3 regions of the Micromonospora sp. NPDC049107 genome follow, and region 2 is predicted to be linked to each of the others. Evidence: riboswitches for the same ligand, from Rfam matches in the RefSeq annotation. Region 2 holds a riboswitch; each other region holds the start of a gene.

Region 1 (3,268 bases), on a different contig from region 2:
GCTGGCCACCCTGAGCGAGGCGATCGAGGGCGCCAAGGAGACCGCCACCCTGTCGCCGGCCCGCTGGCACCGCCGGGACGAACTCGTCCACTACGCGGAGGCGGCCGACCCGATCGACCGGGCGATGCGCAACTCCGGCACCCTGATCCGCCGGTCCGTCACCCTGATCGAGGACGACGAGCCGGTGCCCGACCCCATGCCGGACGCGATCGGCCACCTCGCCGAGTCGGTCCGGCTGCTCAAACACGAGTTCGCGGCGGGGGAGGAGCCGCAGAAGGCGCGGGAGCGGTCGCTGCGGGCCGTCAGCGAGGCCGGCCGCGCGTACGGGGAGGGGGTGGGCTTCTCCGGCAGCGTCGTGATCGCCCAGATCCGCACCACGGCCAGCGACCTGTTGGTGGCCTCCGGCATCGAGCAGGAGGAGGCGAACCGCTGCATCCGCACCTCCTTCGGGGACCAGGAGCGGCCGGTGGGTGAGCCCGCCGAGCCGGGCGACGCGCCGAAGCCACCCACCGCCCCGCCAGTCGGCTGAGAACGCGCCTCAGGCCAGCTCGGCGAGCGCCGCAAGGAGTCGGTCCACCTGGGCGGCGGTGCTGCCCAGGCCGATGCTGGCACGCAGCGCGGTCGGCGGCAGATCCCTCCGGCCGGTACGCGTGGCAGCCTCGTCGAGCAGCCGCCGGGCCAGCGGGTGGGCGCAGAACAACCCGTCCCGTACGCCGATGTGGTGCTCGGCGGCGAGCCGGGCGGCCACCGTGGCCGAGTCCTGGCCGGCGACCACGAACGACACGATGCCGACCCGGGGCGCGTCCGGGCCGAAGGTCCGCAACTCCACGACGTGCGGCAGGGCCGCGAGGCCGGCGCGGAGCCGGGCCAGCAACGCCTGCTCGCGGGCGGCGAGCGCGACCCGGTCGGCGTCGGTCAACGCCGCGCACACCGCCGCCAGCGCCACCGCGCCGAGCAGGTTGGGGGTGCCGCCCTCGTGCCGGGCCGGACCGGTCGTCCAGGTCACGTCGTGGGTGGCCGGCCCGACGTGGCTGGTGGCCCCTCCACCGGCGAGGTACGGCGGGGCCGCGTCCAGCCAGTCCGCCCGGCCGACGAGCACACCCGCGCCGAACGGGGCGTACAGCTTGTGGCCGGAGACGGCCAGGTAGTCCACGTCGAGCGTGCGCCTGTCGACTGGGACGTGCGGGGCGAGCTGCGCCGCGTCGAGGACGATCCGGGCGCCGTGCCGGTGGGCCACCCGGGCCAGTTCGGCGACCGGCCACAGCTCACCGGTCACGTTGCTCGCCCCGGTCACCGCGACCAGCACCGGCAGCGCGGGGTTGCTGTCGCGGCGCAGTTCGGTCAGCGCGGCGGCGAGATCGCGTACCGCCCCGGCCGGGTTGGCGGGTACCGGCAGGCGTACCGAGCCGCGCGGCCAGGGCAGCAGGTTCGCGTGGTGCTCACCGGCGAAGGTGACCACCGTCGTGCCGGCCGGCAACGACCGGGCCAGCAGGTTGAGCGCGTCCGTGGTGTTGCGGGTGAAGACCACGTGGTCATCGGCGCCCGCGCCGAGGAAGTCGCCGACGGTCTGCCGGGCCCGCTCGTAGGCCAGCGTGCAGCGCCGCGACAGCGCTCCCGCGCCCCGGTGCACGCTGGCGTACCAGGGCAGCAGTTCGGTGACCGCGTCGGCCGCGGCCCGCGCGCACGGCGCGGTGGCCGCGTAGTCGAGGTTGATCTCGCCGGGCACGCCCAGCACGTCGAGCGCCGCCGACGGCGGGGACGCGAGAGCGGGCAGGCTGGGCAGCGAGGGTACGAGGGTGACGGACACGCCGGAACCTCCGGGGTCAGGGACCCCGGGTATGGCATCGGGACGGGGTCCGCGCTTGCCCAGCACGCCGATCGGGCTGGGCCCGGTCATCACCCGGGGCACCCCACCGCGAACTCGACGAGGGTTGCCGGCCAGCAAGCCGGGGCTTGACGCTGGCGCTCGTGACCTGCCGGCAGCATAGCGGCTGTGGATGCGACCGGACCAGCCGGCGGGGGATGGCTACGCTGACCGCATGGCCGACACCCCGCCCGGTGCACCCCTGCCGTCGCCGCCGCACCCGCCCGCGGTTCCGCCCGCCGGCACGTCACCCGGGATGCCGCCGCGCCGCTTCGGCTGGCTGCGGTTCCTGGTGCTGGCCGGGGTGGTGCTGCTCATCGCCGCGTGCGCGGTCTTCATGGTCGTCCGCCTCGGTCAGTCGCTCGGCCTCGACGCGCTGCTCATCGGGGTGGGCGCCGCGATCCTGCCGGTTCCGGTGCTGGTCGCCTGCTTCCTCTGGCTCGACCGGTACGAACCGGAACCCCTGAAATACCTGGTCTTCTGCTTCGCCTGGGGGGCGTTCGTCTCCACCGCCGCCTCGCTGAACGTCAACGAGTTCGCCGCCGGACGATTCGCCGACTGGGGGCTGCCGGACGCGCTGACCGGCGTACTGGTGGCGCCGTTCATTGAGGAGTTGACCAAGGCGCTCGGCCCGATCCTGCTGCTGGTGTTCCGCCGCCGGGAGTGGTCCGGGATCACCGACGGCCTGGTCTACTGCGGGCTCTCCGCGGTCGGCTTCGCCATGGTGGAGAACATCCTCTACCTGGGCGGGTACGGCTACGCGGCCGGTGCCGACCGGTACGGCCCGGCGACCGGCACCCAACAGGTGATCGCCATCTTCATCGTGCGGATCCTCCTGTTCGGGTTCGCCCATCCCCTCTTCACCTCGATGACCGGCGTGGGGCTCGGCGTGGCCTCCCGGAGCGCCGACCGGCGGGTCCGGGTGCTGGCCCCGATCGCCGGCCTGCTGCTCGCGATGATGCTGCACGGCACGTGGAACCTGCTGCCGACGCTCACCCAGGCCACCGGCGAGGCCGTGATCATGCTGTACGGCTTCCTGGGCCTGATGGTGCCGGTGTTCTTCGGCGTGGTCGGGCTGGCCGTGTGGCTGCGCGCCTGGGAAGGGCGGCTCACCGAACGGACGCTGCCGGACTACGTACGCGCCGGCTGGTTGAGCCCACCGGAGGTGGCCGCCCTGAGCAGCCTGGGTCGTCGGCACGCCGCCCGGAGCTGGGCACGCCGCGTCGGCGGCGACGCCGGTGCGCGTGCCATGCGCGGGTACCAGCTCGCTGCGACGCGGCTGGCCCTGCTGCGGGACGGGACGCTGCGCGGTCTGGACCGTAAGCCGTCCGACCGGGAACGGACCGCCGTCGAGGAGCGGCAGCTCCTGGAGGCGATCACCGCGTACCGGTCGTACTTCGTGGG
Region 2 (3,268 bases):
TCCCGCAGCACGCTGCGTCCGTCCAGCAGCACGTCGCCGCGGTCGGGTTCGATGAGGCGGTTGAGCGTACGCAGCAGGGTGGACTTGCCCGAACCGGACGGTCCGATCACGCAGGCCGTCGCGCCGCGGGGCACGGTCAGGTCGACGCCGCGCAGCACGCGGTTCGGCCCGAAGGCCAGGTGGACGTCGCGCGCCTGCACGCTCACCGAGGTCGTGGTCATCGCCGGTCTCCCTGCGTCGTGGCGGGCAGCGCCGTGTCGTCGTCCTCGTCGTCCGGCGCGGTGGCCGGGCGGCCGTGGCGCAGCCGCCGGTCGATCCAGTTGACGAGGTGGGTCAGCGGGACGGTCAACGCCAGGTAGAACAGGCCCGCCAGCAGCAGCGCGGATTCGTTCCCGGTGGTGGCCGCGTAGTCCTGCCCGATCCGGAACAGCTCGCGCTGGCTGGCCACCAGGCCGAGGAAGTACACCAGACTGGAGTCCTTGATCAGCGCGATGAGCTGGTTGACCCAGGCGGGCAGCACCCGCCGGATGCCCTGCGGGATGATCACCAGCCGCATCGCGTCGGCCCAGGAGAAGCCGAGCGCCCGGGCGCCCTCAAGTTGGGCGGCCTCCACCGACTGGATGCCGGAGCGGAAGATCTCCCCGATGTACGCGGCGGCGATCAGCGACAGCGCGAGGATGCCCAGCGGGTACGGTTCCGGTCCCCAGACCCGCATGCCCAGCGGCGCCAACCCGACGCCGATCAGCAGGATCGTCGCCGCGGCCGGCAGCCCTCGGAACACGTCCGTGTAGACGCGCGCCGGCCAGCGTAGCCACCGACTGCGGGAGATGCCGGCCACGGCCAGCAGCAGACCCAGCACCGTGCCGAGCAGGGCGGCGGAGACCGCCAGGATCAGCGTGTTGGGCAGCCCGACGGTCAGCATCTCGGGCAACGCCTCGCGCATCGCGTCGACGTCGAAGAACGTTTCCCAGAGGGTGCTCAACGGATCCATCGTTCGCCTCTCCTGCCGCCCTGCTCGCTCGTCACCGCCGGCCGCTCAGGAGGCGGCCGACGCGGACGCCGACGGTTGCGCCGACCCCGGACGCGGACGGGGCTGTCGCCTTGCCGCTGCCCGGCTTGAAGTCCGCCGGGATCGGCCGGCCCGGGTAGTACTGCGCCTGCAACCGGCTCCAGGTGCCGTCGGCGATGACCTCGTCGAGGGCCTTGTTCAGCGCCTCGCGCAGCTTGTCGCTGCCCTTGGCGACGGCGTACGCGGTCGGCGCCGGGCTGAGCTGCTTGGCCGCCACGGTGATCTTGCCGTTGCTGTCGGCGGCGGACTTCTCGCCGATCTCGGCCGGTGCGATCCAGGCGTCGGCCGTGCCCGCCTTGAGCTGGTTGATCGCGCCGTTGTAGTCCGGCACGCGGACCGGGTCGAGCTGCTTGCCGGTGGCGTAGTCGTCCTGGACGGTGCCCTGCACCACCACGACACGCTCGCCGGTGAGCTGGTCGAATCCCTTGATCGGCGAGCCGGCCGGCACGTCCAGCCCGAAGTAGCCGAAGTCGTACCCGTTGCCGAAGTCGACGGTCTTCTTGCGCGCCTCCGTGATGGTGATCGAGGAGCTGCCGACGTCGAACTTGTGGTTGTTGACCTGGGAGAGCAGCGCGGAGAAGTCGGTGCCGACGAACTCCACCTTCAGGCCGAGCTTGCCGGCCACGGCGGTCAGCAGGTCGTTGTCGAAGCCGGTGAACTTGCCGTCCTTGAGGTACACGTTGGGCGGGGCGTCGGTCAGCGTGCCGGCCCGCAGCACACCCGGCTGCGCCAGACCGTACGGGTTCCCGCCGCCACTCCCCGAAGAGTCACCTCCACCCGAGCAAGCACCCAGCAAACCAACGGTCAACAAAGAAACCCCAACAGCAACAAAACGAGAAGAAATACGCATAACTAACTCCAAAGGGATGCGTCGATCCCGTCGATCATGAAGTTATTGCCGCGACACGCCGGTCAGGCGGGCAACAACTTCATGATCGACGCGAAGAAGGGTGGGGCGGGGTGGGGAGGGGTCAGCGCTTTAGGCGGCGGTACACGCCGCGCTGCGCATTCGCATCAGGTCCACGTGGCGGCGCCGGGTCAGGGCCGGCGTACGCCGGACGGCCGGTGGCGTGGGGCTGAGGATGTGCATGCGGTCTCCCGGGTCTTGGTGCTGACCTGGGTGCCAGGCCACGCTTGCACCGACGTCCCGCCGGTGCCTGGTCTTCACCCGGGGCACCCCACCGCGGAGGAGGGTTGCCGGCCAGCGAGCCGGGGCTTCGCGCTGGCACTCATGACCTGCGCCGAGGCTAGCAGCAGCCACCGGTCGGTCGTCCAGCCGATATGACCACCCTCACCGGCCGCGACCCGCGCTCGGCGAGCCGGTCAGCCGGCGTGCACGTGGGGCCGGCGCGTCCGGTCCGGCTCCTGGCGGCGCAGGATCTCTCGGGTGACCGAGACGATCTCGCCCTGCCCGAACGCCAGGTAACGCAGCACGTTGCGGGCCGGGCCGCCCTCGGTCCACTCGAAGTAGATGTGGGGGCGGCGCGTGCTGCGGTCGCGGATCTCCAGCAGCAGCGCGGCCAGCGCGTTGGGCACCGAGGAGCTGGCCAGGCTGAGCACCGGGAAACGGTCGTGCGCCACGCTGCCGCGTACCAGCAACCCCGTCTCGAAGTCCGACGGATCGGTGACCCGGACCTCGACGAAGATCACGTCGCTGTCGTCGGGGAAGTCGTTGTCCGCCATGGTCTGGGCCAGCTTGTCGCGGTACTCCGCGAGGTCGCGGCGCTCCGGCTCGTGCGCGACCAGGCGGATGCGACGTCCGGAGCGCTCGTCGATCATCGCGCTCGCCAGCTCGTCGAGCTGGACGCGGTCGACCCGCAGCTCGAACGCCCGCGACACCCGCGACAGCGCCGACACCAGGATCATCGCGCCGATGAAGCAGGCGGCGATCTTCACGCCGTCGGGCCGCTCTGCCACGTTCGCCACGGTGGTGTAGACGAACGCCACCGTGATGACCCCGAACGCGACCGCGCGACCGCGCTGACGCCGCCGCCGCGCCGCGAGCGTCACGGCCGTCGCCGCCGAGGTGATCAACACCAGAACCCCGGTGGCGTACGCGCCGCCCTGCGCGTCGACGCTGGCGGAGAAAATGATCGTGATGAGGAACGCCACGCCGGTGAACACCAGGACCAGCGGCCGGACCGCGCGAGCCCACGTCGGCGCCATGCCGTAGCGGGGCAGATACCGGGGTACGAGGTT
Region 3 (3,268 bases), on a different contig from region 2:
CGATGGCGTACGCCTACTTCGTCGTGCACCAGCCGGACGACCTGCTGCCGCTGCGCAACGGCGGTGAGCTGGCAGCCCTCTTCTGCTGGTCGTTCCTGCTGGTCGCGACGCTCGGCGCGGGCCCGTGGGCGCTCGACTCGGTGCTCTTCAAGCGGCGTGCCGAGGTGCCGTCGATGGCCGAGCCCAGCCCGGTCAACGCCTGACCGACCCGTAACGCGCGTCGCCGGAGCCTCGGCGTGTCGGCTCCGGCGACGCGTGCGCGGACGGGTCAGCCAAAGGGCGTGGACAGGTCAGTCAAGGGCGTGGACGGGTCAGGCCGCAGGGCGGGGAGTGAGGACCGCGTCCAGGAGGCCGGGGTAGAGCTTGTCCACCTCGTCGCGGCGCAGCCGGACCAGGCGGCTCGTGCCGGCGGCCCGGGTACGCGTCAGGCCGGCCTCGCGCAGCACCTTCAGATGGTGGCTCCGGGTCGCCTTCGAGACGCCGAAGTCGAAGCTGCCGCAGGCCGCCTCGCCGCCCTCGGCGAGCGCCCGGACGATCTGCAACCGCACGTCATCGGCGAGCGCGGCCAGTACGGCGGTGACCGGTACGGCGGTCAGGTCGGGTTCGTGCAGCTCCATGTGACCAGCCTAACCCTTGTTCGACAACGATCGAACAACACCCTAAGGTCGGTGTTGTTGGTTCGAAGATACTCGAACATTGGAGCTGACGATGCGATCCCGCGCCGCCGCCTACCCGCTGCTCGCCGCGCTCGCCTGGGGTGCGATGTTCCCGATCCTGGCCACCGCGCTGGCGAGGGTCGACCCGCTCAACCTGACCACCGCCCGCTATCTGTTCGCCGCCGTCATCCTGGTCGGCATCCTGCTGCTCCGCGAGGGGTCTGCCGCGCTGCGCCTCGGCGGTCGGGGAGTCGAGGTGGTGGTGCTGGGTGTCGTCGGCTTCGCCGGCTTCAACCTGCTCACCAACCTGGCCCTCGAACACGCGGCCCCGCAGCAGATCTCCCTGTTCGTGGCGACCACCCCGATCATCACCCAACTGGTCCGGTGGGCCCGGGACGGCGTACGGCCGAAGCCTGCCCTGCTGACCCTCTCCCTGGTGGCGCTCCTCGGCGTCGGCCTGGTGATCACCCGCGGAAGCCTGGCCGGGCTCGGCCAGTTCGGTCTCGGCGGCCTCATGATGATCGGCGCGGTGCTCGGCTGGGCCATCTACACCCACGGCGCGACCCGGTTCGGCGCGTGGTCACCGCTGCGCTTCACCACGCTGACCGCGCTCGCCGGCACGGCCGCCATGGTGGTCGCGAGCATCGGCGCCGACGCCGTCGGGTGGCAGCACGCGCCGGCCGCCGCCGACCTGGTGGCGGTCACCCCCCAACTGGCGTACGCGGTGCTCGTCGCCGCCGTCGTCGCGGTGCTGGCGTGGAACACCGGCGTGCAGCGGCTGGGCGCGGCCAACGCCGCCCTGTTCATGAACCTCGTCCCGGTGACCACGTTCGTCGTGCAGATCGCCCGTGGCTACCGGCCGGAGGGGGTCGAACTGGTCGGCGCGGCGATCACCATCGCCGCGCTGGTCGCCGCGAACCTCGCGGCGCGCACCCGCACCCGGCCCTCGTCGTCGCCCCGGTCGACGGCGGTCACCGATCCCGTCGCGGTAGTCGACCCGGTGGCGGTGGCGGCCCGCTGACCCACTGGCTGGGATGCCCGGTGGAGGCGCCGGGCAACGTTGCCTAGACTTGACGGCACAACTGCATACCTCATCCAGAGGGGCTGAGGGATACGGCCCGACGACGCCCCGGCAACCACCCCGCGCGCTCACCGCTGAGCGACCCGCGGGGCAGGTGCCAATTCCGTCCCCGCCGCACCGTGCGATGCGGGGAAAGATGAGAGGACTCTCGACATGACGTCGACGCTCGCCGCCTCCGGCATCGACACCTCCGCCAGCCCCGCCCGCGCCCTCGTCTGCCGCGCCTGTTCGGCCCGCTACCCGCTCGCCGCCCAGCACGCCTGTTACGAGTGTTTCGGTCCGCTGGAAGTCGACTACGACACCGCGGCCCTCGCCACGGTCACCCGCGAGCAGATCGAGGCCGGCCCGAACAACATCTGGCGGTACGCCGCGCTGCTGCCCGCCGGGCAGGACCCGGCCACCCGGGTCACCCTCGACCCGGGGCTGACCCCGCTGGTGGCGGCCCCGCACCTCGCCGCCGAGCTGGGCATCACCGCGCCGCTCTGGGTCAAGGACGACAGCGCCAACCCGACCCACTCGTTCAAGGACCGGGTCGTCTCGGTGGCGCTGACCGCCGCGAAGGCGCTCGGGTTCACCCGGTTCGCCTGCGCCTCCACCGGCAACCTGGCCAACTCGGTGGCCGCGCACGCCGCCCGCGCCGGCGTGCCCTCGATCGTCTTCATCCCCAGCGACCTGGAGCAGGGCAAGGTCATCACCACCGCTGTGTACGGCGGCGAACTGGTCGCCATCGACGGCTCGTACGACGACGTCAACCGGCTCTGCGGCGAGCTGGTGGAGACCGACGAGTTCGAGGACACGGCGTTCGTCAACGTGAACGTCCGGCCGTACTACGCGGAAGGCTCCAAGACCCTCGGGTACGAGGTGGCCGAGCAGCTCGGCTGGCGGATCCCCGCCCAGGTGGTCATCCCGATGGCCAGCGGCGAACTGCTCACCAAGATTGACAAGGCGTTCTCCGAGCTGGTCGAGATCGGCCTGGTCGAGGCCCCGGCGGGCGGCTGGAAGGTGTTCGGGGCGCAGTCGGCCGGCTGCAACCCGATCGCGACGGCCCTGCACGCCGACACCGACACGATCATCCCGGTCAAGCCCACCGGCATCGCCAAGTCGCTCAACATCGGCGACCCGGCCGCCGGCCTCTACGCCCTGGAGGCGGTGCGCCGCACCGGCGGGTGGATGGAGTACGCCGACGACGACGAGATCCGCGCCGGCATCCGCGACCTGGCCCGTACCACCGGGGTGTTCGCCGAGACGGCGGGCGGCGTCACCGCGGCGGTGCTGCGCAAGCTGGTCGAGTCCGGCCGGCTCGACCCCACGGCGGAGACGGTCATCTTCAACACCGGCGAAGGACTGAAGACGATCGACGCGGTGGCCGCCCAGGTCGGCCCGACCCACCAGATCAAGCCGTCCCTGCGTGCCGCCCGCGACGCCGGCCTGCTCGGCTGAATCCACCGGGTGACTGGATTTTCGCTGTGAGTGTGGAAAACCCGCCGCGCAGGACTTGACGGCAGGAACCGGACGGCGCAAGATGCTCCGT

What was found. Region 2 has a riboswitch for S-adenosylmethionine ahead of AB0B55_RS10605 (ABC transporter substrate-binding protein). Riboswitches for the same ligand answer to the same signal wherever they lie in the genome.
Region 1: another riboswitch for S-adenosylmethionine. It lies ahead of AB0B55_RS18650 (aminotransferase class V-fold PLP-dependent enzyme); the one in region 2 lies ahead of AB0B55_RS10605 (ABC transporter substrate-binding protein).
Region 3: another riboswitch for S-adenosylmethionine. It lies ahead of thrC (threonine synthase); the one in region 2 lies ahead of AB0B55_RS10605 (ABC transporter substrate-binding protein).

Annotation. Positions count from the first base shown of each region.
Region 1 is NZ_JBEZEC010000007.1:159,432-162,699, reverse strand. It holds gene AB0B55_RS18655 (FUSC family protein) at 1-529, shown strand, start outside; gene AB0B55_RS18650 (aminotransferase class V-fold PLP-dependent enzyme) at 539-1,783, opposite strand; SAM riboswitch class IV at 1,854-1,974, opposite strand; gene AB0B55_RS18645 (PrsW family intramembrane metalloprotease) at 1,998-3,268, shown strand, end outside.
Region 2 is NZ_JBEZEC010000003.1:513,540-516,807, forward strand. It holds gene AB0B55_RS10595 (amino acid ABC transporter ATP-binding protein) at 1-221, opposite strand, end outside; gene AB0B55_RS10600 (amino acid ABC transporter permease) at 218-991, opposite strand; gene AB0B55_RS10605 (ABC transporter substrate-binding protein) at 1,023-1,787, opposite strand; SAM riboswitch class IV at 2,195-2,306, opposite strand; gene AB0B55_RS10610 (amino acid transporter) at 2,393-3,268, opposite strand, start outside.
Region 3 is NZ_JBEZEC010000007.1:179,672-182,939, reverse strand. It holds gene AB0B55_RS18745 (DoxX family protein) at 1-203, shown strand, start outside; gene AB0B55_RS18740 (metalloregulator ArsR/SmtB family transcription factor) at 312-617, opposite strand; gene AB0B55_RS18735 (DMT family transporter) at 709-1,677, shown strand; SAM riboswitch class I at 1,745-1,880, shown strand; gene thrC (threonine synthase) at 1,891-3,177, shown strand.